3 regions of the Protofrankia sp. Cr2 genome follow, and region 2 is predicted to be linked to each of the others. Evidence: predicted binding sites of a transcription regulator. Region 2 holds the regulator's gene; each other region holds the start of a gene.
The links. Region 2 encodes LexA, which represses DNA repair genes until DNA is damaged. Its sites were predicted from a motif close to CGAACNNNNGTTCG; they were not measured.
Positions count from the first base shown of each region.

Region 1: ruvC (crossover junction endodeoxyribonuclease RuvC) is a predicted target of LexA. The motif match lies at 2,812-2,825, and genes of this name have one in related genera.
Region 3: dnaB (replicative DNA helicase) is a predicted target of LexA. The motif match lies at 1,768-1,781, and genes of this name have one in related genera.

Region 1 is NZ_CAUVXG010000019.1:44,498-54,419, forward strand. It holds gene U9978_RS11315 (hypothetical protein) at 1-98, shown strand, start outside; gene pdxS (pyridoxal 5'-phosphate synthase lyase subunit PdxS) at 361-1,326, shown strand; gene pdxT (pyridoxal 5'-phosphate synthase glutaminase subunit PdxT) at 1,338-1,979, shown strand; gene U9978_RS11330 (YebC/PmpR family DNA-binding transcriptional regulator) at 1,976-2,731, shown strand; gene ruvC (crossover junction endodeoxyribonuclease RuvC) at 2,933-3,472, shown strand; gene ruvA (Holliday junction branch migration protein RuvA) at 3,469-4,158, shown strand; gene ruvB (Holliday junction branch migration DNA helicase RuvB) at 4,167-5,198, shown strand; gene yajC (preprotein translocase subunit YajC) at 5,292-5,861, shown strand; gene secD (protein translocase subunit SecD) at 6,234-8,201, shown strand; gene secF (protein translocase subunit SecF) at 8,204-9,448, shown strand; gene U9978_RS11365 (adenine phosphoribosyltransferase) at 9,469-9,922, shown strand, end outside.
Region 2 is NZ_CAUVXG010000030.1:35,400-45,321, reverse strand. It holds gene miaB (tRNA (N6-isopentenyl adenosine(37)-C2)-methylthiotransferase MiaB) at 1-551, shown strand, start outside; gene U9978_RS14800 (hypothetical protein) at 548-1,300, shown strand; partial or broken gene U9978_RS14795 (alpha/beta fold hydrolase) at 1,285-2,037, shown strand; gene hflX (GTPase HflX) at 2,065-3,516, opposite strand; gene U9978_RS14785 (EAL domain-containing protein) at 3,497-4,405, opposite strand; gene miaA (tRNA (adenosine(37)-N6)-dimethylallyltransferase MiaA) at 4,455-5,369, opposite strand; gene lexA (transcriptional repressor LexA) at 5,372-6,145, opposite strand; gene U9978_RS14770 (LysM peptidoglycan-binding domain-containing protein) at 6,427-6,717, shown strand; gene nrdR (transcriptional regulator NrdR) at 6,827-7,276, shown strand; gene U9978_RS14760 (vitamin B12-dependent ribonucleotide reductase) at 7,353-9,922, shown strand, end outside.
Region 3 is NZ_CAUVXG010000024.1:50,541-60,462, forward strand. It holds gene U9978_RS13160 (helix-turn-helix domain-containing protein) at 1-247, shown strand, start outside; gene dnaB (replicative DNA helicase) at 317-1,684, opposite strand; gene rplI (50S ribosomal protein L9) at 2,321-2,767, opposite strand; gene rpsR (30S ribosomal protein S18) at 2,779-3,015, opposite strand; gene U9978_RS13180 (single-stranded DNA-binding protein) at 3,122-3,706, opposite strand; gene rpsF (30S ribosomal protein S6) at 3,720-4,040, opposite strand; gene U9978_RS13190 (hypothetical protein) at 4,238-5,641, opposite strand; gene U9978_RS13195 (glycosyltransferase family 87 protein) at 5,638-7,506, opposite strand; gene U9978_RS13200 (transglycosylase domain-containing protein) at 7,613-9,922, opposite strand, start outside.

The DNA.
Region 1 (9,922 bases), on a different contig from region 2:
TGCGCAGCAGCGGAGACGGGAGGATCGACGGCGATGGCGACGAGAACAAGCCCGACGGCGGTACGTTGAATGGTGATATGACCGGATTCGCTCCATGATGACTTGTCTGTAATGTGGTATCCGGCATGGGTATCCGGCATAGGCATGCGGTCGTTACCACTCGTCGCCGACCGCCCGTGTGCGTACCCGAGGGTCCCAGGTGGGATTCAGGTGGCACTTCGGCCGTACGATGAGGCGTCCCCCGTCCGGTGCGGATTCGTGCATCCGCCGGTGGCCCGGTAGGCCGAAGTCCGGGTTGGCCGACGTGCGCGCGGGCAGGGGCACCTGCTCCCGACGGATCCGTGTACAGAGAGGCGAGTCATGTCCGATGGCCTGACCGCACCCGAGTCTGCGCAGCCCGACGACGGGTCCGCACGGGTGGCCGAGCCTCCCGGTTCTGCCGGTACCCAGGTGGGGACGGCCCGCGTCAAGCGGGGCATGGCGGAGATGCTCAAAGGTGGTGTGATCATGGATGTGGTCACCGCCGACCAGGCGAGGATCGCCGAGGATGCCGGTGCGGTCGCGGTGATGGCCTTGGAGCGGGTGCCGGCCGACATTCGTGCCCAGGGCGGGGTGGCTCGCATGAGCGACCCGGAGATGATCGAGGAGATCATCGAGGCGGTGTCGATCCCGGTCATGGCCAAGGCGCGTATCGGCCACTTCGTCGAGGCCCAAGTGCTCCAGCAGCTGGGGGTCGACTACGTCGACGAGTCCGAGGTCCTCACCCCCGCCGACCCGCACCATCACATCGACAAGTGGCGGTTCACCGTCCCGTTCGTCTGTGGCGCGACCAACCTGGGGGAGGCGTTGCGTCGCATCGGCGAGGGTGCGGCGATGATCCGGTCGAAGGGTGAGGCGGGCACCGGTGAGGTGTCCAACGCCGTCGTGCACATGCGCACGATCAGAGCGGAGATCGCCCGCCTGTCCGTGCTGGACCCCAGCGAGCTGTTCGCCGCGGCCAAGGATCTGCGCGCCCCGTACGAGCTCGTGGCCGAGGTCGCGCACCTGGGGCGCCTGCCACTCGTCCTGTTCACCGCGGGTGGCATCGCCACGCCCGCGGACGCGGCACTGATGATGCAGCTGGGTGCCGACGGCGTGTTCGTCGGCTCGGGCATCTTCAAGTCCGGTGATCCGGCGCGGCGTGCGCGGGCGATCGTCGAGGCCACCACCATGTACAACCACGCCGACGTCCTGGTGAAGGTCTCGCGTGGTCTCGGGGAGGCGATGGTCGGCATCAGCACCGGCGAGCTGGAGCCCGCGGCCAGGTTCGCCGATCGCGGCTGGTGAGCGACCTCGGCATGATCGCACCGGCAGCGCGGCCGGCGCGGGTGGGCGTGCTGGCACTGCAGGGCGACGTCCGCGAGCATGTCCGGGCGCTGCGCGCGGTCGGCGCCGACCCGCTGGAGGTCCGGCGCGCGTCCGATCTGGACGCGGTGGACGGGTTGGTCCTGCCCGGTGGGGAGTCCACCACGATCGGGCGGCTGCTGCGCGTGTTCGATGTTCTGGACCCCCTGCGGGCGGCGATCGCGGCCGGGCTGCCGGTGTTCGGATCCTGCGCGGGCATGATTCTGCTGGCTCGGGAGGTCCTGGACGCCGCACCCGGCCAACCGCTGCTGGCAGGCTTGGATGTTGTCGTGCGGCGCAACGCATTCGGCCGTCAGGTGGACTCGTTCGAGGCGGATATCGATCTTATCGGTGTCGGCGGCGGCCCGGTTCGAGCGGTCTTCATCCGGGCACCGTGGGTGGAGAAGGTCGGGGATGAGGTTGAGGTTCTGGGCCGGGTTGGTGACAGGATTGTCGCGGTCCGCCAGGACAATCTGTTGGCGACGGCATTCCATCCGGAGTTGACCGGTGACATCCGGATACACCGGATGTTCGTCGACGTTGTCACAGGCAATCGTGGAAGGCAGGGGTCGGTACAGGTGAGGGGCAGGGCATGAGCGGTCACTCCAAGTGGGCGACCACGAAGCACAAGAAGGCAGTCGTTGATGCACGCCGCGGCAAGCTGTTCGCAAAACTGATCAAATCGGTCGAAGTGGCGGCGAAGACCGGTGGTGGAGACCCGGCTGGCAACCCGACATTGGCCGACGCCATCGCCAAGGCCAAGTCGCAGTCGGTGCCGAACGACAACATCGACCGGGCCGTCAAGCGGGGCTCGGGAGAGCTCGCCGGCGGCGTCAACTACGAGGAGATCACCTACGAGGCGTACGGGCCCAGCGGTGTGGCCGTCCTGGTCGAGTGCCTCACCGACAACCGCAACCGGGCCGCCTCCGACGTCCGGGTCGCGATCACCCGCAACGGTGGCACCGTTGCGGACCCCGGTTCGGTCTCGTACCTGTTCAATCGCAAGGGTGTGGTCCTGGTCCCCAAGACGCCCGGCCTGAGCGAGGACGACGTCCTGATCGCCGTTCTCGACGCCGGTGCTGAGGAGGTCAACGACCTGGGTGACGCCTTCGAGGTCGTGTCCGAGGCGACGGACCTCAACGCGGTACGGGTCGCCGTGCTGGGCGCCGCGCTCGCGGTTTCGACTGCGGACCTGTCGTGGCTGCCGAGCGTCAGCGTGCCGTTGGACGAGGAATCCGCCCGCAAGGTCCTCAAGCTCGTTGAGGCGGTGGAGGATCTCGACGACGTCCAGAATGTCTGGTTCAACGCTGATATCTCGGATGAGATCATGGAGCTGGTGTCGGCCTGACGGGTAGTCCTCGCCGGCTGCCGGCCACCTTGCGCTGTGCGATGCCCTGGTTTCCAGGTCTGTTTTGACGTTTCAAGATTCGAACGGACGTTCGCGCGTGTCGCGACCGTGGCGAACCGTCCCGGGGCCACAATGGTCGACGGTAGCTGAAGTCAGGATTCAGGACGGCTGGTCCGCGGACCAGCAAGCGGGAGGGCGCTGGTGCTGGTGCTCGGTGTCGATCCGGGGCTCACGCGCTGCGGTCTCGGTGTGGTTGACGGCGGCCCCGGCCGGAACGCCTCGCTGATTGCGGTCGGCGTGCTGCGCACGCCGGCCACCGACGACGTCGCAGCCCGACTGTGGGCACTTGAGCAGGGCCTGGATGAATGGATCGGTCGGCACAACCCCGATGCGGTCGCGGTCGAGCGGGTGTTCAGTCAGGCCAACGTCCGGACGGTCATGGGTACGGCGCAGGCCGGGGCGGTGGCCATCGTCACCGCGGCCCGGCGGGGCCTACCGGTGGCGTTGTACACGCCCAGCGAGGTGAAGGCCGCGGTCAGCGGTAGCGGCCGGGCGGACAAAGCTCAGGTGGCGTTCATGGTGAGCCGCCTGCTGAGGTTGCCCGATCCGCCGCGTCCGGCCGATGCGGCGGACGCCCTGGCTCTGGCCCTGTGTCACCTGTGGCGTGGCCCGGCGCTGGCCAGGATGGCGGCGGCGGCGGCCCACGGCGGCCAGAGCGCCCGAAAGGAGACCGGTCGATGATCGCTTCTGTTTCGGGCACGGTCGCAGCCTTGTCACCCGAGGCAGCCGTCGTCGAGGTCGGTGGGGTCGGGCTGCTCGTGCAGTGCACCCCCGCGACGCTGTCACGGCTGCGGGTAGGCCAGGATGCACGCCTGGCCACCACCCTGGTTGTTCGGGAGACCGAGCTCACTCTCTACGGGTTCGCCGATGCCGACGAACGTGACGTCTTCGAAACCCTGCAGAGCGCATCCGGGGTCGGTCCCCGGCTCGCCCAGGCCGTCCTCGGCGTGCACAGCCCCGACGGCGTGCGCCGCGCGGTCGCGGCTGAGGATCTGGCCGCTCTGACCAAGGTGCCCGGCATCGGCCGCAAGGGTGCGCAGCGCATCGTCCTCGATCTCAAGGACCGCCTCGCAGCGCCGATGTCGGTGCCCGTGGCCCGGGGTGGGAACGCCGACGCGGACAGCGATGCCGGCGTGGGCGGCGGTCCGTCGGCGGCGCAGGACAGACCCCGGGTCGCCGTTGCCGAACAGGTCCGTCTCGCGCTGCTCGGGCTCGGCTACACCGCGCGTGAGGCCGAGGACGCGCTGACCACAGTGCGCGCCAGCGACAACGGCTCGGGTGACGCTGTCGCTGTTGGTGACGATCAGGCGCCGGACACGGTAGCTCTGCTGCTGCGCCGGACGCTGGCTGCCCTGCGGCCCCGGTGATGCAGCCCGTGGATGCCGAGGGTCTGGTCTCGCCGGTGGCTGAGCCGGAGGAGCAGGCGTTCGAGGCCGGTCTGCGGCCGGGGAGCCTGGCGGAGTTCATCGGCCAGCAGAAGGTCCGCGAGCAACTTACGATCATGCTGGAAGGGGCGCGGGCCCGCGCCCGTCCGCCCGACCACGTCCTGTTGTCCGGGCCACCCGGGTTGGGCAAGACCAGCCTGGCGATGATCATCGCACGGGAGCTGTCGGTCCCGTTGCGGATGACCAGCGGTCCGGCGGTCGAACGCGCGGGAGATCTCGTCGCGATCCTCACCGCGCTCGCTCCGGGCGACGTGCTGTTCCTGGACGAGATCCACCGGATCGCCCGCCCCGCGGAGGAACTGCTCTACGCCGCGATGGAGGACTTCCGGGTCGACGTGGTGCTCGGTAAGGGCCCCGGCGCGACCGCTATCCCGCTCGACCTCGCGCCGTTCACCCTGGTCGGCGCGACCACCCGGTCAGGTCTTCTCACCGGTCCGCTGCGTGATCGGTTCGGCTTCACCGCACACATGGACTTCTACGATCCCGACGAGCTGACCAGTGTGCTTACCCGCTCGGCCGGGTTGCTAGGGGTGCGTCTCACCGGCGACGGCGCCACCGAGGTCGCCGGGCGGTCGCGAGGGACGCCGCGGATCGCCAACCGGCTGCTGCGCCGGGTCCGTGACTACGCAGAGGTGCGGGCGGACGGAATCGTCACGCGCGAGGTCGCCCGCGCCGCCCTGCGCGTCTACGATGTGGACGCGCTCGGCTTGGACCGGCTCGACCGGGCCGTGTTGGAGGCCCTGGTACGCCGCTTCGGCGGCGGTCCGGTGGGCCTGACCACCCTGGCGGTCGCCGTGGGGGAGGAGCCCGACACGGTCGAGGAGGTCGCCGAGCCGTTCCTGGTCCGTGCGGGTCTGCTGGCCCGGACCCCCCGCGGGCGGATCGCCACCCCGGCCGCGTTCACTCATCTCGGTCTTGATCCGCTTGACGATGCGCTGGGACGTTCCCAGGTCCCGCGATAAGAGCGCCCGGCAATAGGGACGCCTGGCAAGAGGGGGCCTGCGCGCCACGAGCCCGCGGTCGGTACGTAGCATCGGCCGCACTACAGGGAGGACGTGGACGTGCAGGCAATGGTGGCCGCCGAGACGGTGGCCCAGACTAGTGGCGGTAGCGGGATCGGCGGTTTTCTGCCGTTGATCCTGATTGTGGTGCTTGTCTTCTTCTTTTTCTCGACCCAGCGGCGCCGCCAGCGGGCGCACCAGGAGACGCTGGCCTCGCTTGCGCCGGGCACCCTGGTGGTGACCACGGCCGGGCTCTACGCGACGGTGGTCGAGGTCGACGAGGGTGACGTGCTGCTGGAGGTCGCGCCGGACGTCGTGTGCCGATTCTCGCGTGCGGCGATCGCCAAGGTTGTCTCCGCACCGGACGACGACACGCCGCCCGATGACGAGGCGGCCGATGATCACTCGGATCATCACCTCACGACGGGGGACCCCGGGGTTGACGACGACGGTTCGGCCGACTCACACATCGACCTGACCAAGACGGACCTGACCAAGACGGACCTGGGCACGGCGGACGTGGCCAAGAGGGACGTGACCAGAAGCGACTCGCCCGGGAGCGGGGGCACGTCGGGGAGCGGGACCGCCCCAGGCTCGGGCAAGCAGGACGCGCCCGGCGGGTAGGTCGGTTCCCTGATCCGACACCGTCCGAGCGGGTCGGACAGAAGATCTAAAAAAGGCGCAACCTGAACGGGGCAGAGGAACGCATCCAGCTTGACAGTCGTTCCGATACCTTGGGCGCGGCTGGCATCGTTGTCTCGACCATCGTTATCTGGGTCGGTCGCAGGCGGAGCGAACATGGTCCGCTGTGCGTTGCCAGCGGTTCCGACGGATCCGGGGCCGCCGGTGGTGGGCCGATTGGTCCACCGGACAGCGACATGAGCACTGACATGAGCACTGACATGAACACTGACGTAAGCAGCTACGTGAGCACCGACGTAAGCACTGGAACACGCAGTGAAATGAGCGCACCGGCGCGTGACGAAGGGACATCCGTTGGCACAAGGGTCAGGGCCACGGCGTAAGGCCACGCGCCCCGCCTGGTCCCGGATCGGGGTCCTTTCCGGCCTTCTGGTGTTGCTCTACGGGGTCATGGCCCTGACGGGAACCTGGACGCCGAAGCTCGGGCTTGACCTGCAGGGCGGCACCAGCGTGATTCTCACGCCCAGGTCGACCGAAGCGGGCAGGGGTGTGGACAGCGGGGCCGTCGACAAGGCCGTCGACATCATTCGCGAGCGCGTCAACGGTCTCGGCGTCGCCGAGGCCGAGGTCAAGCGGAATAGCACGCAGATCGAGATTTCGGTCCCCGGCCGCGGACGCAACGATGTCGTCGCACTGGTGGGCCAGACGGCGGAGCTGCGTTTCCGCCAGGTCGCCACCTCAGCACCCGCGGCTGCGGCGCCCGCACCGGCGCCGACATCGGCCCCAGCCCCGGGTCAGAGCGGTACACCGACGCCGGCTCCCGCCGCAACCTCATCCGGAGGTCCGGCCGCCACCTCGCCTCCCGCTGCGTCATCTCCCGGCACGTCGCCTTCAGGGACGTCCGGGGCCACGCCGAAGCCGTCTGTGTCCACAACCAGTCGATCGGATGTCGTGAGCAGCGGCCTGCTCGCGCAGGCCGCCACCACGCAGGCCGCCACCACGCAGGCCCCTGCGACGCAGGCTGCCACGACGGGCTCGCCAGCGCCCGCCGCGTCGTCCTCGCCGCCGGCGGCGACGGACCAGGCCGCGCAGGCCGCCGCCGGTGCCACGCCACCAGCGGAGGTCATCAGCGCGTTCGAAGCACTGACCTGTGCTCCGTCGGATGCACACCGCCGGACGGCGAGTACCGAGAAGCCGTCCGACTGGGTTGCCGCCTGCGATCGTGAGGGCGTGACCAAATACCTGCTCATGCCCGCCGAGGTGGTGGGAACCGACGTGAAATCGGCGACGGCGGGACTGGCCAGTTCCGGCGGTGCCACCTCGGTGAGCACGGGACAGTGGGTCGTCAACGTCAGCTTTACCGGCAGCGGGCAGGCGAAGTTCACCAAGTTGACCGAGGAGACCATCGGCAAACAGGTGGCGATCGTTCTCGACGGCGTGGTTCAGTCCGCTCCGAGCACCAATGACCGCATCGCCGGTGACGCACAGATATCGGGGTCGTTCACGCAGTCCAGCGCTCAGGATCTTGCCAATGTGCTGCGCTACGGCGCCCTGCCCCTGGCATTCGAGCAGTCCAGCGCGGAGTCGGTATCCCCGACCCTGGGCAAGGATTCACTCAAGGCCGGCCTGTTGGCCGGTGCCATCGGTCTGCTGCTGGTCGTCCTGTACTCGTTCCTGTACTACCGGGCACTCGGGATTGTGGTGATCAGCTCGCTGGCGGTGAGCGGACTGCTTGTCTACGCCGCGGTGGCGCTGCTCGGCCGGTGGATCGGATTTACGTTGACCCTGGCCGGAATCGCCGGTCTGATCGTCGCCATCGGCGTCACCGCGGACTCCTTCGTTGTCTATTTCGAGCGCATCAAGGATGAGGTCCGCGCCCACCGCAGCGTGCGCGTGGCGGTCGACCGGGCATGGCCGTCAGCCCGGCGGACCATGTTGTCCGCGGACACGGTCTCCTTCCTTGCCGCCGCGGTGCTGTACGTTCTGTCGGTCGGGTCCGTCCGGGGATTCGCGTTCACGCTCGGGCTGTCAACGCTGATCGACATTCTGATCATGTTCATCTTCACTAAACCGGTTGTCTCCCTGCTCGTCCGCATGCCGTTCTTCGCGACCAGCCGTTTCTCCGGCCTCACAGTCTCAGCAGTCGGTGCGAGGGCAATCCCCGGTACCGGCCGTGACAGGCCGCCAGCACCGGCGCGCCTGACAAAGAGCGGGCGGTCCTCGGTCGCCCAGCCCAAGGCGGGTGCGCGTCCAGCTGATTCGCGATCGTCCGATTCACCGTCGTCACGGTCGCGTCCGGCCGGCGCGGGACAGGAGGAGTAGAGGTGTCCTGGGCCAGGAGGCTCTACCGCAGCGAGTTCGACGTCGACTTCGTCGGCCGGCGCAAGGTCTGGTACCTCGCCTCCGCCGTGGTCCTGACGATCTGCATCGCCAGTATGGCAATCCGGGGTTTCTCGCTCGGGATCGACTTCAAGGGCGGGGCGCTGTTCCAGTTTCCCGCCGGCGGCCGGCCGGTCGCGGAGGCGCAGGCTGCACTGTCCACGGCCGGTGTCAACCCCGCCGACGCCGTGATCCAGGAGCTGGAGACCTCGCACCAGATACGGGTACAGACCCCGTCGTTGACCGACGTGCAGACCGCTCAGCTCCAGACCGCCATCGAGCAACGGTTCGCCCTCACCGATACCGCCATCGACATCTCGACGGTCGGCGCGTCCTGGGGATCGACCATCACGAACAAGGCGCTGCAGGGGCTCGCGGTGTTCCTGGTGTTGGTGATGATCTATCTATCCGTCAGGTTCGAGTGGAAGATGGCGGTCGCCGCCATGGCGTCGCTCGTCCACGACCTGGTCGTCACCATGGGCATCTACTCGCTGGTCGGTTTCCAGGTCACACCCGCCACGGTGATCGCTTTGCTGACCATCCTGGGCTTCTCCCTCTACGACACGGTCGTGGTCTTCGATCGGGTCCGGGAGAACACCGTCGGGATGGGCACGACCAGCCGGCGCACCTATGCCGAGGCCACCAATGACTCGTTGAATCAGACGTTGATGCGTTCGCTCAACACCTCCTTCATCGCGCTGGTACCGGTCGGTTCGCTGCTCTTCGTCGGTGCCGGGCTGTTGGGCGCCGGCACGCTGGAAGATCTTGCCCTCGCCCAGTTCGTCGGAATCGCTTCGGGTACCTATTCGTCGCTGTTCGTCGCGACACCGCTGTTGGTGGATCTGAAGAAGAACGAGCCGGCGGTCCGGGCGCTGGATGCGCGAGTGGCCAAGTCCCGGGCGGTGGCCTTGCGCGAGTCGACCAAAGGCCCCCGGGTCGCCACGGGGGTGGGGACCATGCCTGCGCCTGATCCCGATGTGGTGACATCGGACCGCGGGATGGAGGTCGGTCAGACGCGGGGCCCGACCGGCGCTGACGATCTCTCCGACGACGAACGTGAGAAACCCCTCGGCAACCGTGAACCTGCCGTGGCCGGGGCCCGATCCGGCCGGCCCGGGGCGGCGCGCCGGCCGACGCAGGCGCGGCGTTCTGGCCGCAAAGGCCGTCCAGGCGGTAAAAAGCGGCGGTGACGACCACCGAACCAACTCCGATGACCGAGGCCACCTCCACCGGCGTGCCGGGTCGTGCCGCGGACGTGCTGCGTGCCCACATTCGAGACGTTCCTGACTTTCCCAAGCCCGGGGTGGTCTTCAAGGACATCACGCCCCTGCTGATGACACCGGCGGCCTTCGCGGTGGTCATCGACGCCCTCGCCGAGACTGCCGACGGCCACGGTGCCACCGTCGTGGCGGCCGTCGAGGCGCGTGGTTTCCTGCTGGCGGCTCCGGTTGCCTACCGTCTCGGCGTCGGTGTCGTTCCCGTACGCAAGCAGGGCAAGCTTCCCGGTGCGACGATCAGCAGGACCTATGACCTGGAGTACGGCACCGCCACGCTGGAGGTCCAGACCGACGCCTTCAGGCCCGGTGACCGGGTCCTGCTCGTCGACGATGTCCTCGCCACCGGTGGCACCGCGCTCGCCGCCGCCGAACTGGTACGCCAGTCCG
Region 2 (9,922 bases):
CCGGGGAGACCGAGGCAGATTTTGCCGACACCCTGCAGGTGGTCCGCGAGGCGCGGTTCGCCAGTGCTTTCACGTTCCAGTACTCCCGGCGGGCCGGCACCCCGGCGGCGACCATGGACGGGCAGGTCGAACCGGCGGTCGTGCAGGAGCGCTATGACCGGCTGGTGGTTGTTCAGGAGGAGATCTCCTGGGAGGCCAACCGCATGATCGTCGGTGAGCGGGTGGAGGTCCTGGTTGTCGACGGCGAGGGACGCAAGGACGCCGCCACCGGACGACGATCCGGCCGTGCCCGTGACGGTCGACTTGTCCACCTCCGGCCACCGGCCACGTCCGACATCTCCGATCCCGGGATACGGCCCGGTGATGTGGTGGAAACTGTGATCACCAAAGCTGCGCCGCACCATCTGGTGGCGGACGGTCCGCCGCTGACCCACCGGCGGACCAGTGCGGGTGACCTCTGGCAGAGCGCGCAGCGCACACCGAGTCATGACGGTGACGCTGGGATGACTCGCCGGTCGACCGACCTCGGCATACCCATGCGTCGCCGGTGACGCTGGTCGCTGCGGCGGTCTGCCCGCATCCACCGTTGCTCATCCCCGAGGTTGCCCGAGGCGAACCCGTGGCGGTGCGAGAACCGGCGGTCCGGGCCATCCGCAGGCTGGTCGGGTGGAATCCGGACCTCCTCGTGGTCGTCGGCGATGCCCCACGGACCGCGGCCTACGCGGCCGGTCAGTCGGGATCGCTGGCAGGCTTCGGGGTACCCCGATCGGTGACGCTGGGGCGGGCGCCCCATCATGGTCGGCGATGCGGTGGCCAGCCGCTGTTGTCGTTGTCGTTGTCGTTGACGGTCGGAGCCTGGCTGCTCGAACAGACGTCGTGGCGGGGGGACGTCGTCGGATTCGGTGTGAGCGAGATGACCGCCGTGCGGGATGCCGCGCAGATCGGCGTCGCGTTGGCGCGCCGGGCGGCCAGGGTCGCGTTGTTGGTGATGGCGGACGGCAGCGCCCGGCGGACGGTCGGTGCGCCCGGGGGATTCGACGAGCGCGCCGCGGCCCATGACGCCATGGCGGCGGCGGCGCTGGCCGCCGCTGACGCGCCCGCGCTGTTGCGGCTCGAGCCCGAGGTCTCCCGTGAGCTGATGGCGGCGGGTCGTGCGTCCTGGCAGGTGCTGGCCGGCGCGAGCCTCGTTTCTGGACCGAGCGACACGTACGTACGGTCATGGTTATCTCGCGCTGAGTACGTTGCCGCACCCTACGGTGTGGGGTACGTGGTCGCCTTCTGGGAATGGGGGAGTCGTTAGCCATGCTCTCGACGCCGACGGAACTGCCGCCAGGGGTGCGGCGCCTGACCTGTGCGGGTCTCGCGGCACTGCGAGCCGGTTCACCAGCGGACCCACCGGTCGTCCTGCTGCCCGGCTACACCGGGAGCAAGGAGGACTATCTAGTGATCATGAAAGGGTTGGCGGCGGTCGGGTTCAACGTCATCGCGGTCGACCAGCGCGGCCAGTACGAGTCGCCTGCCGCCGATCCGGAACGGGACTGCACGGTCGAGGCTCTTGCCGAGGATGTCGGGCGGGTGGTCGACGACATCGGTCAGCCGGTGCATCTGCTGGGCCATTCCTTCGGCGGCCTCGTCGCCCGCGCCGCGGTCATCAGCCGACCCTCGTCCGCGGCGAGCCTGGTGCTGCTGTGCTCCGGCCCCGCCGGGATCGTCGGCGCCCGCCGGATCGCGTTGCGAGCCATGCGGGTCGTCTACGACCGCAGCGGCCGCGACGCGGTGTGGGCCGCGGTGCGCGCCGCGGACACCACCAGCTACCCGCCCGGCGGCTTGGAGTTCCTGGAGCACCGGTTCTTCGCCAGCAGCGATGTCGGGCTACGGGTCATGAGCGAGCAGCTTCTCGACGAGCCTGACCGGGTCGGTGACCTTGCCGCCGCGACCAGCGAGGCCGGCGCGCCGGTTCTGGTCGCCCACGGCATGGCCGATGACGCCTGGCCGCCGCATCTGCAGGCGGACATGGCGGTACGCCTCGGTGCCCGCTACGAAGTGATCCCCGGGGCCGCGCACTCACCTGTGACCGAGAACCCCCGGGCCACCGAGGCTGTGTTGATCGATTTCTGGCTGAAACACGGCGAGCGCAGCGGCGAGGCCGACCGGTACCCGGGCCCGCACCACGGTGCCGTCCGCGGTGTGCCGCAGATCGAGGACCTCGCCGTCGGCATGGACCCGTGACACCAGATCGCCGCGGGCGAAGGGCACCAGCACGCACACCTCCACCGCCGGGTGGGGCACACGTTCGGTCAGCGCCTCCACCAGGGTGGACAGGCCCTCGCCCGTTCGTGCGGACACGAACACCGCGTTCGGGATGCCTCGACGCAGCCCGGCCAGTACCTCCGGGTCGGCAGCGTCGATCTTGTTAACCACGATCAGCTCGGGGACATCCCCGGCGTCGACGTCGTTGATCACCATGCGGACAGCCGTAATCTGCAACATCGGATCGGGATGCGAACCGTCGACCACGTGCAGGAGGAGATCGGCGTCCGCGACCTCCTCCAGCGTCGAGCGGAACGCCTCGACGATCTGGTGTGGCAGGTGGCGGACGAAACCGACGGTGTCAGCGAGGGTGAAGGTCCGACCGTCGGGGAGCGTGGCGCGTCGTACCGTCGGGTCCAGCGTGGCGAACAGCGCATCCTCGACGAGTACGCCCGCGCCCGTGAGGCGGTTGAGCAGTGAGGACTTGCCGGCGTTGGTGTAGCCGGCGATCGTGACCGCCGGAACCCCGCTGCGTTGCCGTGACGACCGTTTCGTCGCCCGGATCGTCTTCATGTCGGCGAGTTCGCGGCGGAGCCTGGCCATGCGCGCCCGCAGGCGCCGCCGGTCAGTTTCGATCTTCGTCTCGCCAGGGCCCCGGGTGCCGATCCCACCGCCGGACCGCGACATCGACTCACCCCAGCCGCGCAGCCGCGGCAGCATGTACTGCAGCTGGGCAAGTTCGACCTGCGCCTTGCCTTCCCGGGATGTCGCGTGCTGGGCGAAAATATCCAGGATCAGCGCGGTCCGGTCGATGACCTTGACCTTGACGACATCCTCCAGCTGGCGCAGCTGGCCGGGAGTCAGTTCACCGTCGCAGACAACGGTGTCGGCGCCGACGGCGGCAACGACCTCGCACAGCTCCCGTGCCTTGCCGGAACCGACGTACGTGGCCGCGTCGGGGGTGTCGCGCCGCTGGACGAGTGCGTCCAGGATGACCGAGCCGGCCGTGTTCGCGAGTGCCGCGAGCTCGGTCATGGAGGTCGCGACGTCCGTGGCGGTCCCGGCGGTCCACACGCCGATGAGGACGACTCGTTCCAGCCGGAGCTGACGGTACTCGACCTCGGTGACGTCGTCCAGTTCGGTCGTCAGACCCGGTACCCGGCGCAGGGCCGCCCGGTCGGCGAGATCGAGTCCCTCACCGGTGGCGTCGAAGAAGTGGTTGCGGACGTGGTCGCGGATGGAGTCCTCAATGGCGGGAAGCGTCATATCGCCCTTCTCTGACGCGGTTGGATGCCGGCGGTCGCATCGGTACGGTGGCGGGGGGGTGGGAGGATGATCCCGAGCGCTCATGCCGGCGGTCCGGTCGGCCACGGCCGAGCGCGATCATTCGGGCGTCGTCAGTGGGAACGGGTGGACAGAACAACCGGCCGGCGCCGCGGTCACAGTTCATCGCGGCCAACCTGGACGCGATGACCATGCTGTCAACGCCTTCTGCCGTCACCACCAGCCGCCGTCGGTGAGCCAGCGTGATGATCGAGGCCAGTACGGCTTCACCTTCCAGGTCCCGCTGCATGGCGCGGAGGAAGCGTCCGTCGATCTTCACCATGTCCAGTGGCAGGACGTCAAGAGTCGACATGGAAGCGTACCAGGTTCCGAAGCCGTCGACGCCCACCGCCGGTCCGAACGAGCGTAGGTGGCTCAACAGACGGGGTACCCCGATGTGCGCGAGCCCAAGAGTCTGTTCGGTGAACTCCAGCCCGAGGGCTCCCGGTGGCAGCCCGCGGCCAGCCATGAGGCGTTCCACCTCGACCGCGAAGTCCGGCCGGGTCAGCTGGTCGGCGGTGACGTTCACCCACAGTCGGGGCGGGCGGATGGTGGTCCCCGAAGCCATCTCGTGCCATGTCCGAGCCTCCGCAACAGCAGTTTGAAGGACCCAGCGGCCGACCTGTTCGGACAGGCCTGCGGCTTCGGCGACCGGCATGAACTGCGCCGGGTTCAGCAGACCATGGTCGGGATGTTGCCAGCGCAGAAACGCCTCCATCGCCGGAACCGATCCGTTGCGCAGGTCCACCTCGGGCTGGTAATGCAGCTGCAACGACCCGTCGTCAAACGCGGCACACAGGGCCGGGACGAGGTTCAGCTCGAGCGCGGTCACAGCTGTCTCCAGACGCCGGGATGAACGGGTCGCCGGTACCCATCGCCCGTCAGGCTGAGCGGATCATGCCCGCCACCTGGTCGACGTCAGGACGGTCCAGCCAAATTATGCGGGGATCGCGGCGAAACCACGACCGTTGTCGGCGGACGAATCGGCGCGTCGCGGCAATTGTTGCAAGTCGGGCCGATTCGCCTGATTCGATCGTGCCATCCAGCCAGGCCAGAACCTGGGCGTAACCCAGCGCCCGCGAGGCGGTCCGTCCGCTCCGAAGCCCCATGTCGGCGAGCGTTCGGACCTCCTCGACCATGCCGGCAGCCCACATGTCGCCCACGCGGTCGGCAACCCGGGCGTCGAGCTGGGGATGGTCGAGGCCGATCTGAACGACGTCATAGACCGCGCGGTGCTCTGGTAGGGAGGCGGTGAAGCCGCCGGTCAGCTCCACCACTTCCAGCGCGCGCACGATACGACGACCGTTGCCGACCAGTATGGCGGCAGCTGCCTGCGGCGCGCGTGCGGTCAGGTCGGCATGCAACGCGGCAGCCCCACGTTCGGACAGCTCCCGTTCAAGGCGTGCGCGCACCGCCGGGTCGGTGCCGGGAAACCTGAGATCGTCGATGACAGCCCTGATGTAGAGTCCGGAGCCGCCGACGAGTACCGGGGTCCGGCCGGCAACCAGCAGATCGTCGATGACTGCTCGTGCCCGTGCCTGGTACGACGCCACGTCGGCGGTGTGGGTGACGTCCCAGACGTCAAGGAGATGGTGCGCAATGCCCTTGCGGTCTCGCGTCGGCACCTTGGCCGTGCCGATGTCCATGCCGCGGTAGAGCTGCATGGAGTCGGCGTTGACGATCTCGCCGCCGAGGGTGGCGGCGAGATCGATCGCGAGCTCGCTCTTGCCGGCCGCCGTCGGACCGACGACCGCAACCACTCGCCCGGCCTTCATCCGGTCCGCCCGACCTGCCATGTTCAGACCCGGCGTAGTACCGCGACGATCCGACCGAGGATCGATGCTTCGTCACCCGGAATATCGGCATAGGCCGGGTTCTGTGGCTGGAGCCATACGTGCCCGTCACGGTGACGCAACGTCTTGACCGTGGCCTCGCCGTCGATCATTGCGGCGACTATCTCGCCGTTGTCCGCGACCGGCTGCTGGCGGACGACTACCCAGTCCCCGTCGCAGATCGCGGCATTGACCATGGAGTCTCCGACGACTCTCAGCATGAACAGCGTGCCCTCGCCGACGATCTCACGGGGAAGCGGGAAGATGTCCTCGATCGCCTGCTCGGCGAGGATCGGCCCACCCGCTGCGATACGGCCGAGGACGGGCACGTAGGCCGCTTCCCGGCGGGCGTCGGGCGGGGCGGTGGACTCCCCGGTGCCGGCCGTCAGGGCCGGCGGCGGCCCGAGGTGGAGGCTGTCGCGTGCCGTCGGCCGTACCGGCGTGTCCGCAGAGAGCACTTCCATGGCCCGCGGACGGTGCGGGTCACGACGCAGGAAGCCCTTCTCCTCCAGCATCTTGAGCTGATGCGCGACGCTGCTCGTGCTTGTGAGCCCGACCGCTTCGCCGATCTCGCGGACACTGGGCGGATATCCGCGGCGCTCGACGGCATTGCGGATCACCTCCAACACCTTGCGCTGGCGGGGGGTCAGGCCCGACGCGTCCGCCGGCCCATCCGGCAGGTCGCGCACGGTACCGCGCGGTGGCCGGCCACGTCGGGTGCGGTTGGGGTCGGTGGTCATACCTGCCGTTCTCCTTCGTTTTGCGGTCGTGACAGACTCCGCTCTCTGCATACCTGGTGTTTTCGCCAGGAACCGGAGCCGGTGGTCACGACCGACATCTCATCGGTACGACCGTAACCGCAGCGACCGGATTTCTCAAACGTCTGTTCGAGCGTGTCGCGACGATTCCGTCGGAGCCATGAGGTACAAAATCGATCAGACGTTCGATCGAACGGATGTTCGTAGTTCGTGATCTCGAGGGGTGAAGGGGTGTGTTGAACAGGTGCGTGGTGGAGCAGCCGGTGCTGCCTCCACTGAGATTGACCAGGCGGGGCCGGCTGGTCCTGATTGTCCTCGTCGCGGTCGTCTTCTGTCTGATCTTGTCCGTCGCGCGGGTGACATCGCTGGCCGCACCGCGTGGCGCTGGGGCTTCCAGTCGTGTTCACGTGGTCCAGCCCGGGGAGACCTTATGGGGTATAGCGCGTGTGCTGGCTCCCGAGGGTGACACTCGGGTGATTGTGGCGCGGCTGGCCGGTATGAACCAGCTTGCCACTATCGATCTTGTTCCCGGGCAGACGCTTCGTCTGCCCTGACCGTCCGACACGCCGACCGTTTGCCAGTTCGTGGTGGTGGGCCCTATGGTCGACCACAACATGTAGTAGTTACCGAGTTGTAAGTTTCCAAGATCTTGGGGGATCGTCCGTGCGATGCCCGTTCTGTCGACACCCGGACAGCAGGGTGGTTGACAGCCGCGAGGCTGAGGAGGGCGCCGCGATCCGCCGTAGGCGATCATGCTCATCCTGTGGCCGTCGGTTCACGACGATCGAGGAGGCATCACTGCGGGTGATTAAGCGCAGTGGTGTGACCGAGCCGTTCAGCCGCGCGAAGGTGGTGGCGGGTGTGCGCCGGGCATGTCAGGGTCGACCGGTCGAGGCCGACGCGCTGGCTCAGCTCGCTCAGCTGGTCGAGGACAGGTTGCGTGCGTCGGGAGCGGCTGAGATTCCCTCGGACGAGATCGGCCGGGCGATTCTCAGCCCACTGCAAGATCTTGACGAGGTCGCCTACCTGAGGTTCGCCTCGGTGTATCTGGCCTTCGAGTCCCTGGCGGACTTCGAGACCGCGATCGCGGGCCTTCGGGCGCAGACCGGATAGTTCACGGGCCGGCGCGTTGCCGTCCCTGCCGTACCCGCCACACGCCGTACCCGCCACACGCCAGACGAGGAGCGCCATGACCGAGACCCGTGGCACGAAGTCGAGCCGGTCCGCTGGTAAGAGCACCGGCCTGACGGTCGGACGTGTCCATACCTCGCCCGGGGTCCATCCCTACGACGAGGTCACCTGGGAGCTGCGGGACGTCGTCATGACCAACTGGCGGGACGGTTCGGTCAACTTCGAGCAGCGCGGGGTGGAGTTCCCCGACTTCTGGTCGGTGAACGCCACGAACATCGTCACGAGCAAGTACTTCCGTGGCGCGTTGGGCAGCGCCACCCGCGAATGGTCCCTGCGCCAGCTCATCGACCGGGTCGTGCGCACCTACGCGGCGGCCGGGCTGCAGAACGGGTACTTCGCGTCGGAGACCGACGCCGAGGTCTTCGAGCATGAACTGGCGTGGATGCTGCTGCACCAGGTCTTCAGCTTCAACAGCCCCGTGTGGTTCAACGTCGGCACCGCGGCGCCGCAGCAGGTCTCAGCCTGTTTCATCCTCGCCGTCGACGACACGATGGAGTCGATTCTCAACTGGTACCGGGAAGAGGGTCTGATCTTCAAAGGCGGGTCCGGTGCCGGCCTGAACCTGTCGCGCATCCGCTCGTCCAAGGAACTGCTGTCCTCGGGCGGCACCGCGTCCGGACCGGTCAGTTTCATGCGCGGCGCTGACGCCTCGGCTGGAACGATCAAGTCGGGTGGTGCGACCCGGCGAGCCGCGAAGATGGTCGTGCTCGACGTCGACCATCCCGACATCGTCGACTTCGTCGAGACCAAGGCGCGTGAGGAAAGCAAGATCCGGGCATTGCGGGATGCCGGCTTCGACATGGATCTCGGCGGCCGCGACATCGTCTCGGTGCAGTACCAGAACGCCAACAACTCGGTCCGGGTGACGGACGAGTTCATGCGGGCGGTGGTCGACGACACCGACTTCCACCTGCGGGCCCGGCTCGATGGACGGATCATCGAGACTGTCCGGGCGCGGTCGCTGTTCCATACGATCGCGATCGCCGCGTGGGACTGCGCGGATCCGGGGATCCAGTACGACGACACGATCAATGACTGGCACACCTGCCCGGACTCCGGCCGGATCAGTGCCAGCAACCCGTGCAGCGAGTACGTGCACCTGGACAACTCCAGTTGCAACCTGGCGTCGCTGAACCTGATGCGGTTCCTGCGCGACGATCTGACCTTCGACGGCGAGGCGTTCATCGCCGCCGTCGAGCTGGTCATCACCGCGATGGACATCTCGATCTGTTTCGCCGACTTCCCGACCCCGGAGATCACCCGGGTGACCCGGATGTTCCGTCAGCTCGGGATCGGCTACGCCAACCTCGGCGCGCTTCTCATGGCGACGGGCCGCGCGTACGACTCCGATGGAGGCCGGGCGATGGCTGCCGCGATCACCGCCCTGATGACGGCCGTGGCCTACCGGCGCTCCGCGCAACTCGCCGGCACAGTCGGGGCCTACGACGGTTTCGCGGCCAACGCCCACGCCCATCGCCGAGTGATCCGTAAGCACGCCGCCGCGACCGACACGGTCCGCACGGTCGAAGCGGACGACACCCGGGTGCTCGCCCTGGCCGCCGGCGAATGGGCCCGCGCCCACGCCTTGGGCGAGAAGCACGGATGGCGCAATGCGCAGGTCAGTCTGCTCGCCCCAACCGGCACGATCGGGTTGGCGATGGACTGCGACACCACCGGCATCGAACCCGACCTCGCGCTGGTGAAGATGAAGAAGATGGTCGGCGGATCCAGCATGCGGATCGTCAACCAGACGGTTCCAGCCGCGCTGCGGGCGCTGGGCTACCCCGACGAGACGGTTGAGGCGATCGTCGAGTACGTGGCCGAGCACGGCCATGTACTCGACGCGCCGGGCCTGCGCCACGAGCACTACGAGGTCTTCGACTGCGCGATCGGTGAACGGGCGATCAGCCCGATGGGACACATCCGGATGATGGCGGCAGTTCAGCCGTTTCTGTCCGGAGCCATTTCGAAGACCGTCAACATGCCGGCGGCGGCGACCGTCGAGGATGTCGAGGGGATCTATCTGGAGGGCTGGCGGCTCGGGCTGAAGGCCCTGGCCATCTACCGCGACAACTGCAAGGTCGGCCAGCCGCTGTCCGACCTGCGTGGCGCGCGGCGGTCCGCGGGTGCGGCCGGCCCGGCGCAAGAAGAGTTCCAGCCCGTCCGCCGTCGCCTGCCGAAAATCCGGCCGTCGCGGACCGTGTCCTTCTCGGTCGGCGGCGCAGAAGGCTACATGACCGCCGGATCCTACCCCGATGACGGTCTCGGCGAGGTCTTCATCAAGATGTCGAAGCAGGGCTCGACCCTGTCCGGTGTGATGGACGCGTTTTCCATCGCGATCTCGATCGCACTCCAGTACGGCGTCCCGCTGGAGACCTACGTCCGCAAGTTCATCAACATGCGTTTCGAACCGGCTGGCATGACCGATGACCCCGATGTCCGTATAGCCCAGTCTATGATGGACTACCTCTTCCGCCGCCTGGCGCTGGACTACCTACCCGAGGAGACCCGGGTGGAGCTCGGTGTGTTGAGCGCCCAGGAACGGGCGCGTCAGCTCACCGGACAGTA
Region 3 (9,922 bases), on a different contig from region 2:
GCAATCCCACATCGCCGCCGCGTTGGCCACGGCTCGGCAGCACGCGACAGACACCGAAGCGGCGCGCCAGCGGATGCTTACAAGTGCCCGCGCCCGCCGTGCGGCCATTCTGGATGCGCACCGTGCCGGCATGTCCATCCGACAGATCGCCGCAGAGCTTGGCTGCAGCCCAGCCGTCGTTCAGGATGCGGTCCGCACCGCGCGGGTCGAGGCGAGCGATCGGACCTCCGGGACTGCCACTCCATAGTCAGAGCGCCCGGCAATAGGGGTATCGATCAAGAAATAGGGCTGGATCGCCCGGGAGCCTTGACCTGGGTCAGCTGGCCATGTCGACGAAACGAGAGTAGTGGCCCTGGAAGGCGACGGTGACGGTGCCGGTCGGGCCGTTACGGTGTTTGGCGACGATCAGGTCGGCCTCGCCGGCACGAGCTGACTCCTTCTCCACCGCATCCTCCCGGTACAGCAGGATCACCGCGTCCGCATCCTGCTCGAGCGATCCTGATTCGCGAAGGTCGGAGATCTGTGGGCGCTTGTCCGCACGCTGTTCCGAGGCACGGTTCAGCTGGGAGATCGCCACCACCGGGACATCCAGCTCCTTGGCGAGCAGTTTCAGTGAACGCGATATCTCGCTGACCTCCTGCTGGCGGCTTTCCGTCCGTTTCGGCGACGACATGAGCTGCAGGTAATCGAGAACAATCATCCGGAGGTCGTTGCGCTGTTTGAGCCGCCGGGCCTTCGCCCGAATCTCCATCATGGTCAGGTGCGGGCTGTCGTCGATGAACAGGGGAGCGTCCGCGACCTCGCCCATCCGGCGGGCAAGACGGGCCCAGTCGTCGTCGGTGAGCCGCCCGGTGCGGATGCTCTGCAGGGACACCCGGGCCTCCGCCGACAACAGCCGCATGGTGATCTCCATTCGGCTCATCTCCAGCGAGAAGATCACCGATGTCATCCCGTTACGGATGGACGCAGCCCGAGCAAGATCCAAACCGAGCGTGCTTTTGCCGACGGCGGGCCTGGCCGCAATGATCCACAACTGGCCGCCGTGCAGCCCGTTGGTCAGCTCGTCCAGATCATTGAAGCCGGTGGGGACCCCGGTCAGTGACCCGTTGTGCCCCTGGATGGCTTCGATCTCCTCCAGGGCGGGGTTGAGCAACTCGCCGAGCGGGGCGTAGTCCTCACTCGAGCGACGGTCGGTGACCTCGTAGACGGCCGCCTGGGCACGGTCGACGACCTCGTCCACGTCCTGCGCGGGGCCGAAGGCGAGCTGGACGATGCGGGTACCGGCCTCCGCCAGGCGGCGCAGGACGGCCTTCTCCGCCACGATGCGGGCGTAGTAGCCGGCGTTCGCCGCCGTCGGCACGCTTGAGATGAGGGTGTGCAGGTACGCCGGCCCGCCCACCCGCTCGAGCAGCTCCCGTCTGCCGAGCTCAGCGGCGACACTGATGACGTCAGCCGGTTCCCCACGGCCGTACAGGTCGCCGATGACGCCGTAGACAGTGCCGTGCGCGGGACGGTAGAAGTCGACCGCGGCGAGTACCTCCACCACGTCGGCGATCGCGTCCTTCGACAGCAGCATGCCGCCCAGCGCACTCTGCTCAGCCGCAAGATCATGTGGCGGGGTGCGGTCGAACTCGACCGGCCCGCCTGAACCACCCCGGGCGCGGTCAATGTCGGTCAGTGTCATGACCACCCCCTGTAGCGCCGCTTGTGGCAACCGCTTGTCGTGACCGCTTGTCGTGACCGCAGTTTCGACACACACCCGACTATCGAACATATGTTCGACCATCAGGTCGACGTTGTCAATGTCCGACCGAGCACCCCCACCCGGGCGGCCGTCCCCTCCCGATCAGCCGTCCCCTACCAACGGCGCCGACTGTACGGCGAGGTGACCTGAAGTCTCAAAAAGTTATCCACAGATACTGTGGATAACTGCTGTGGATAAGACCGAACGCCCTGGGGACAGCATCAGGACAAGTCTCTCGAAGCTGTGGATAGCCGATCGGAAGATGCATCGTCCACGCCGATTTCGCGGTGTGGCAGGCACCGCAGCCATCCACCGCCTGTGGACAAAAGAAATCCGTGGATCCGGTCACCGCTGCCCCCGTACAGCCAGCGACTCACGCTGTGCGCGGATCCGGATGTGGGCGAAAAAACGAAGAGTGACCGCGGCGTCGCATCAACCTGCCGGTCCATCGACCGGCAGGCAACACCGCGGTCACCCATACCGCCATACGGCCCCATACCGCCGGAGTGTTCAGACCTTCCCAGGTGGAACCACTCCGGCGGACATTCTTACGTGGCCGTCCTCACGTGGCCGTCCTCAGGCGGAGACCACGTCCAGGCTGACGGTCGCGACGACGTCGGTGTGCAGGTGCACCGAGACCGTGTGGGCACCCAGTGACTTGATCGGCTTCGGTAGTTCCACCCGCCTGCGGTCCAGATCGGGACCGCCGGCCGCGGCGACCGCCGCCACCACGTCCGCCGCTGTCACGGAGCCGAACAGCCGACCTTCCTTACCCGCCCGGCTCACCAGCTGGACGGACAGCCTGGAAAGCTGGCCGGCGATCTCCTTTGCATGCCCGAGGTCTCGGACCGCCCGAGCCGACCGTGCCCGGCGGATCTGGGCGATCTGCTTCTCGGCACCCCGGGTCGCCACGATCGCGTACCGACGCGGGATGAGGTAGTTGCGGCCATACCCGCCGGCGACCTCGACCGTGTCACCGGGGCTACCGAGGCCGGGTACCTCCTGAGTGAGGATCAGCTTCATCGCCAGTCTCCTCAGCGAGCCGTCGAAGTGTAAGGCAGCAGCGCCATCTCGCGGCTGTTCTTCACCGCGATCGCCACATCACGCTGATGCTGACTGCAGTTTCCGGTGACCCGCCGGGCGCGGATCTTACCGCGATCGGAGATGAACTTCCGCAGCAGCGAGGTGTCCTTGTAGTCGATGTAGTCGCTCTTGTCCTTGCAGAACGCGCAAACCTTCTTCTTCGGTTTGCGCACGGCCGCCTTGGCCATCGTGCACTCCTATATGTCTGTGGGTTCGACCGCAGGCCCGTTCAATTCGCGCATCCGCAGGCCACGCGGGCCGCTGGTGGTCCGCTGGTGGTCCGCTGGCGGACCACTAGAACGGGGGTTCCTCGGAGTAGGCGCCGGCCGGCGCGGACCACGGGTCCTCGACGGCACCGCCGCCGTATCCCGATCCGCCGCCGGCGGGAGCGGGAGCGGGAGCACCGTAGCCGCCAGCCCCGCCGGCAGGACCCCCGGGCGCAGGCGGCCCGCCGTACCCACCGGGCGCAGCCCCGGCACTCGGTCCGCCATAACCGCCGCCGCCGCCGGCGCCACGAGCCGCCTTGACGACCTTCGCGGTGGCGTACTTCAGTGACGGGCCGATCTCCTCGACGTCCAGCTCGACCGAGATGCGCTCGTTACCCTCGCGGTCGGTCCACTTCCGCTGCTTGAGCCGACCTTGCACGATGACCCGGGCGCCCTTCTGGAGCGATTCGGCAACGTGCTCCGCGGCCTGCCGCCAGATGGAACAACGCAGGAACAGCGCGTCCCCGTCCTTCCACTCGTTGGTGGTCCGGTCGAGGGTCCGCGGCGTCGAGGCCACGGTGAAGCTGGCAACCGCGGCACCGTTGGGGGTGAACCGAAGCTCGGGGTCGTTCGTCAGGTTTCCGACCACCGTGATGACTGTTTCGCCGGCCATGAAGCCGCTCCCTTCAGGCCGCGATCTTGCGTCGGGGCTTCTTCTTCTCGGGAAGCCGGATCACCTTGGTACGGATCACCGATTCATTGAGGACGAGCTGGCGGTCGAGTTCGGCGACCACATCCGGCTCGGAATGCAGGTCGATGACGGCATAGATACCCTCGACGCTCTTGCGGATCTCGTAGGCGAGCCGGCGGCGGCCCCAGACTTCGACCTTCTCGACAACGCCGCCGCTGGCGCGGACACCGGTCAGATACTGGTCAAGGGACGGCGCGACCGTGCGCTCTTCAAGATCCGGTTCGAGGATGACCATCAGTTCGTAATGCCGTGGCAAGGGTGAACCCACCTCCTGTGGACTCGGGCGGCCACGGAGGATTCCGTGGCAGGAGGGACAGTGCCGCGTGTCAGAGCGCCCGCACGCGCACCGCGCGCGGGCCAACGAACGGCAACCTGGCAAACACTACTCGATCCACGTCAACCAGCTGGCCCGCGACCCGGGGCGTCCGAACCCGTGGCGGCCGAACCGGTGGCTCAGTCGACCCACTGGCCCTGGGTGAAGGCGACGACAAAGGCGGCCATGACGGGCGCGCAGAGCCAGACGTAAGCCGGCCGCACCCAGGGACACCGGGTCGCTACCCGGGCGAGCAGCAGGTACATCGGAAAGGCGACCAGAATTGTCCGAATCCCCGAGGCGTAGTAGTTCGAGCTGCTCATCAGCAGCGTCGCAGCGCCGACGAAGGCAGCCTCACCCAAACGCGCCGACCACACCAGCGCCACGGTCAGCACGACGCCGATGACCACGGCTGCCATCTCACCACGCCAGAACCAGGTCCACGCCGAGGACTGCGATGCGTCGAAGGCTCCGTGCCAGGTCGCCCGCCATCCCACCCACGGCCAGTCGATCTCCCGGTGCCAGCCGACCCGCATCGCCTCGGCGTAGGAGTCCCACCGGCCGGTACGGACCCGTAGGTAGGTGACGAAGGCGAGCACGGGCAACGGGGGCAGCGCGAGCGCGAGTCCCGGCGTCGCGAACACCGGTAGCCCCGCGCGCCGCCGGCTGACGACATACTGCACCGCCAGCGCGAAGCAGAAGGGGATTCCGGTGACCCTGGTCGAGGCTGCACCGGCGCCGAGCAGGCCGGCGAGCCACCAGTGCTGGCGGCGTGCGGCAAGCCAGGATGTGGTGGCGAAACCGAGAAAGATCGCCTCCGAGTATCCCGCGCAGAGGAATACCGCATAGGGGAACAGCAGCAGCGCGAGGACCGCGAAGTCCGCGGCACGGCGGTCCTGGTCACCCGGACCAGCCCAGAGTCCGATACCGCCGGCGGCCCGTCCGGTCCCGCCGGAAGCCCGTCCGGTCCCGGCGGACACCGGTCCGGTCCCGGCGGACACCGGTCCGATGGAAGCCACCACCGGTCCGGTCGAGGTTGACGCTCCTGCGACCGCAGTGTCATCGATTTGCAGCTGCCAGATGGCCGCCACCGCCACGGCCCCCGCGACGAACGAGACGGCCATCCCCGCAACCGTCCAGTCACCGATGAACAGGTGAGCGACACGCATCGCGATCGGGTACCCCGGAAAGTCCACCTCGGTGTGGTCGGCGTACATCGGGGACTCGTATCCGTACCGCGCGACCTTGGTGAACAGTCCGACGTCCCAGCGGTTCCACAGCGTCGACACGCCCGGCAGATCAGCACTCGGTTGACCGGACAGTGCCCGGGATGTGGCCAATGACAACACGATGACCGTGACCCGGCTGACGAACCAGATCGGCAGGGTCGCCCGGACTGCTCGCGGAATCCTGTTCAGCCACGTCCGGACGGTGCCGGGCGCACCGGTGCCGGGCACACCGGACCCGAGCAGCGCGACCGGGCCGGACTCCGGTTCGGCTCGACCGGTCCGGTCGGGACGGGGATCTTCCGATGGCACGGTCATGGACCAGCCCCGACAGCTGCCGCCCACCCGCCCGGATCGGCCTGCGTGCAGTCCCGGTCCGTCGCGGTCGCGGTGTCCGCCGTGGCGCGCACGGCCCGGCGACTGCGCCGGTCCGCCGCCCCGTCGAGCACGCCACCAGCCGGATCGTCCGCTCCGGTGCGGCGGACGACGTCCAGTTCGGGCCGCAGGATCTCGCGAATGACCAGCGAGGCGAACACACACAAGGTGAGGTCGCGGATGACGACGGCGCTCACGAACCAGCCACGGTCGATTCCGGACGCTCCGTTGGTGTCGTTGTAGACGAAGTGCAGGAACCGGGTCAACAGCACATATGCCTCAGTCGCCTGCCAGGCCAGGAACGCCGGCCACCGTGGCCGGGCCAACGCGGCGAGCGGTACCAGCCACAGCGTGTACTGCGGCGAGAAGACCTTGTTCGTCACCAGGAACACGGCGATCGTGAGGAACAACAGCTGGGGCAGGCGCGGACGCCGGGGCGCGAACCATGCCAGCGCGGCTATGCCGAGAAGAAGTATCCCCAGTACGACCATCGAGATGATGTTGAGTTTGCCGGTGGGGATGCCGTGCTCGCGGACATCGGTCAGTACCACGGGGACGGCGACTGCGACCAGCAGCCACCCGGTGCATGCCACCAGCACGATCGCCCATCGCCAGGCCGGCCAGCGCGATGTCGCCGCGATTGCCGCGGCGGCCAGCGCGATCCCGACCACCGCCATGGTGACCAGGTGGACGGTGCCGAACATGCGGGTCGAAAAGGAGCTGGCCAGCCAGGTCGTGGCGAAGGCCAGGGAGTCCCAGTCCGGACCGCGCTCGGAGTTGAGGTCGACGAAGCGCAGCATCGCGTTCGTCCCGTCGCCCCAGTGGCCCCCGAGCTTGCCGAACCAGTCGCCACCGGCCCACAGCGTCGTCCAGATGCTGTCGCCGACCCGTTCATCCCCCTTGAAGTACCCGGCGACCAGCCAGAGGGGTACCCAGACCGCCACGGCGGTCACCACTGTCGCCACGAGCGTGCGGATGAAGGGCCGGATCCTGCCCGCACGCAGGGTGAGCACGGCCAGCGGCAGCAGGAACAGCAGCGGGTAGAACTTCGTCGCCGCGCCGAGCCCGATCAGGATGCCGGCGAGCGTGGGCGCTCGGCGTGACCAGGCGAGCAGGCCGCCAGCGGCGAATGCCACCGCCAGGATGTCCCAGTTGGTCATGAGATGGAGCACCAGAACGGGCGCGAGCGCGACCAGCGCGGCGTCGAAGGCTCTGGCCCGGCCCGCGGTCAGGGCCGTGGCGAACACCGCGACACAGGCCGCCACCAGGAACAACAGAGCCGTGACGTCATAGAAGGTGGCTGTTCGATGGTCGATGGTGTAGCTGGCCACAACCTGCCGGCCGTCGTCGTCGCGGTACACCGGCTGCGACGGCGAGGCGAATCCGGCGACGGAGGACGCGAGCGCCATGGCCGCGCCGATCAGCGGCGGGTACTCGGTGGGGTAGTCGAGGAAGGGCCGCTTGCCGTTGGCCAGGCCCTCCTGGCCGTACAGGGCGACCACGTCGGAGTAGCACATGCGCGTGTACTGGTACTCGTGCGACCAGTTGCGGGTGTCGCGGCACGGTGCCTTCTGGGCGTAGGCCAGCAGGCAGATCAGGACGGTGAAGGCCATCAGGACCCGCAGCGGCGTCCACCAGCTCCGGTTGACACCGATGCGGGCGTGTGCCCCGGGCGGACCACCGATGAGCATGCTCGCACCGGCAACCACCGGGTCCTCGCCCGACGGGCTCACCCGGCGCACAGGTGCCGTGAAACCGGGCACCTCAGGGTCCGTCCCAGGATGTGTCTCCCGGTAGCCATCAGCCATGGGGCATTCTCACCTGACCAGCATGGGGCACCGGAACAGCACGCCTTCCACACGGGGTGCGTCTCGCGCTGACACGGGGTGCGTCTCGCGCTGACACGTCATGGGCTCACGGGGTAGGCCCGGCCTGGAACGGAAGAAGGTTACCATTGCCATTACCGTTAGTAGGCGATGGTCTGGGTTTCGGTGTCGCCGTCGGTACCACTTGTCCGGGTGGGGTGGTCGTGCCGGCGGTGGGTGAGCTTTCCGGAGTCGGTCGCGACTGCGTGGGCATCGGCAGCACTACTGACGGCACCGGCGCGGGCAGCGCCGGGACGCTCGGCTCGGGGGTCGGCGACGGTGACGCGTTCGTAACCGTCCCGACGTACTTCGGCGCGGCAAAGGGCTGCGGCGCCACCCCGGTCAGGGCGCCGTCCATGAATGCCTTCCAGACCTTGGCGGGATAACCGCCGCCGTAGACACCGCTCATGGCCCCGGGGATACCGGTCAGCGCGGTGTTCTTGTTCACGCCACCGTCCCCCCGGAACATGTTAACGCAGGCCGCCATCTGTGGGACATAACCGCAGAACCAGGCGGTCCGGAAATTGTCGGTGGTACCGGTCTTGCCAGCCGCCGGACGGCCGTCGGCCAACTGCGCGGCCTTGCCGGTACCGTCCTTGATGACCGACTGCAGGGCATAGGTCACGTCCGCGGTCACGCTCGCCGACAGGGCGTTCGTCGATCTCGTCGGACCCTCGTAGATGACCTTTCCTTTGCCATCGACGACCCGGTCGACGAGGTGCGGGGTGGTCGCCTTGCCCCCGTTCGCGAAGGCGCTGTAGACCGCGACCATGTTCTTGGCGCTGATGCCGTCCCGGCCCAGGGTCACCCCCGCGTCGTCGGTGAGCGCGACGTCCTTGGAGACGCCGAGGGCGCGCGCTGTGGAGAGCACGTTGTCGATCCCGGCGGTGATACCCAGCGGCACGAACACGGTGTTGATGGACTCCGCGGTCGCCTTGATCAAGTTTGGATAGCCGAAGTTGCCGTGTTCCTCGTCGTTGTGAACGACGTACGTTCCAGTGCCGTCGGCGGCCTTTCCGGGAATCTTCAGCACGTCCGGGGCTTCATAGGTCGAGTTCAGACTCGCGCCGTGCGTCAGGGCGGTCGCCAGTGTGATCGGCTTGAAGGTCGACCCGGGCGGCACCTCGGCCTCGGAGACGTTGTCCTGCCAGAAGGTCTGGCCGTTCGCACCCTTGCCGTAGATCGAACCGCCGTACCAGGCGAGTACCCGCCCGGTGCCCGGTTCGACCGCGACCAGCCCCGTTCGCAGGTCGGGCACGGCCGCATAGGGCTTCTGGAGCACGTTGGTGACGGCCAGGTAGGCAGCCGTCTGGCGGCCCTGGTCAATGCTGGTCTGGATGCGCAGACCCTGGAGGTTGATCTGCTGCTCGGTGATACCGGCGGCGATCAGTTCACCCTTGACCTGATCACGAATGTAGGCGGCCTGTGGCGATGACACCGCCAGGCCGTTGGACTTGTCCCATTCCTTGGTCACCGGTGGCTTCGCGTCGGGACCGGCGCGGGACGCGCCCAACCATCCCTTAGCGACCATCGTGTCGACCACTTCGTGCCAGCGGCGCTCGGCGGCGACCGGGGTCGCCCGCGGGTCGAGCGCGTTCGGGGAGCGGATAAGCCCGGCGATGACCGCGCCCTCCTCGGCCGTGAGCTCCTTGGCGGGTTTGCCGAAGTAGGTCTTGGCCGCGGCCTCGATGCCGTAGCATCCACGGCCGAAGTAGATCGTGTTCAGGTAGAATTCCAGCACATCATCCTTGGAGTACTGCTGATCAATCTTGATCGCCATGGCGATCTCTTTGAACTTCCGGGAGAAGGTCCGCTCCTGGCTCAGATAGGCGTTCTTGGCGTACTGCTGAGTGATGGTGGAACCGCCCTGGGCGATCTCGCCACCACGGAGGTTCACCCAGACCGCTCGGACGATTCCCTTCGGGGAAATGCCGGGCTCGCTGTAGAAGTTCTTGTTCTCGGCGGCCAGCACCGCGTGCTGGGCGTCCACCGACACCTGGGACAGGGGGACGTTCGTCCGGTTGACCGTTCCGATCTTAGCGATCTCAGTCCGGCCGTCGGCGTAGGTGACCACCGACGTCTGTTCGGCGGCGTTCACCGTCGGCGGCAGCGGCACCTTTGTGAAGGCCAGGACGACCGCCACCAGGGCTGCGACCATCAGCACACTGAACAACAGCCCGAGCATGACCAGCCGGCGCAACCACCGTGGACGGTTTCGCCAGAACATCGGACCGTGCTTCCCCTGACCCTTCCGGACCGTCGACGCGGCCGCGCGGCGGCCCGCATGGCGGCCCGAGGGGTCGCCTACCTGATCGGGGGCGTCACCCGCAGCCTCGGCGGGCACGTCATCGGGACGAGG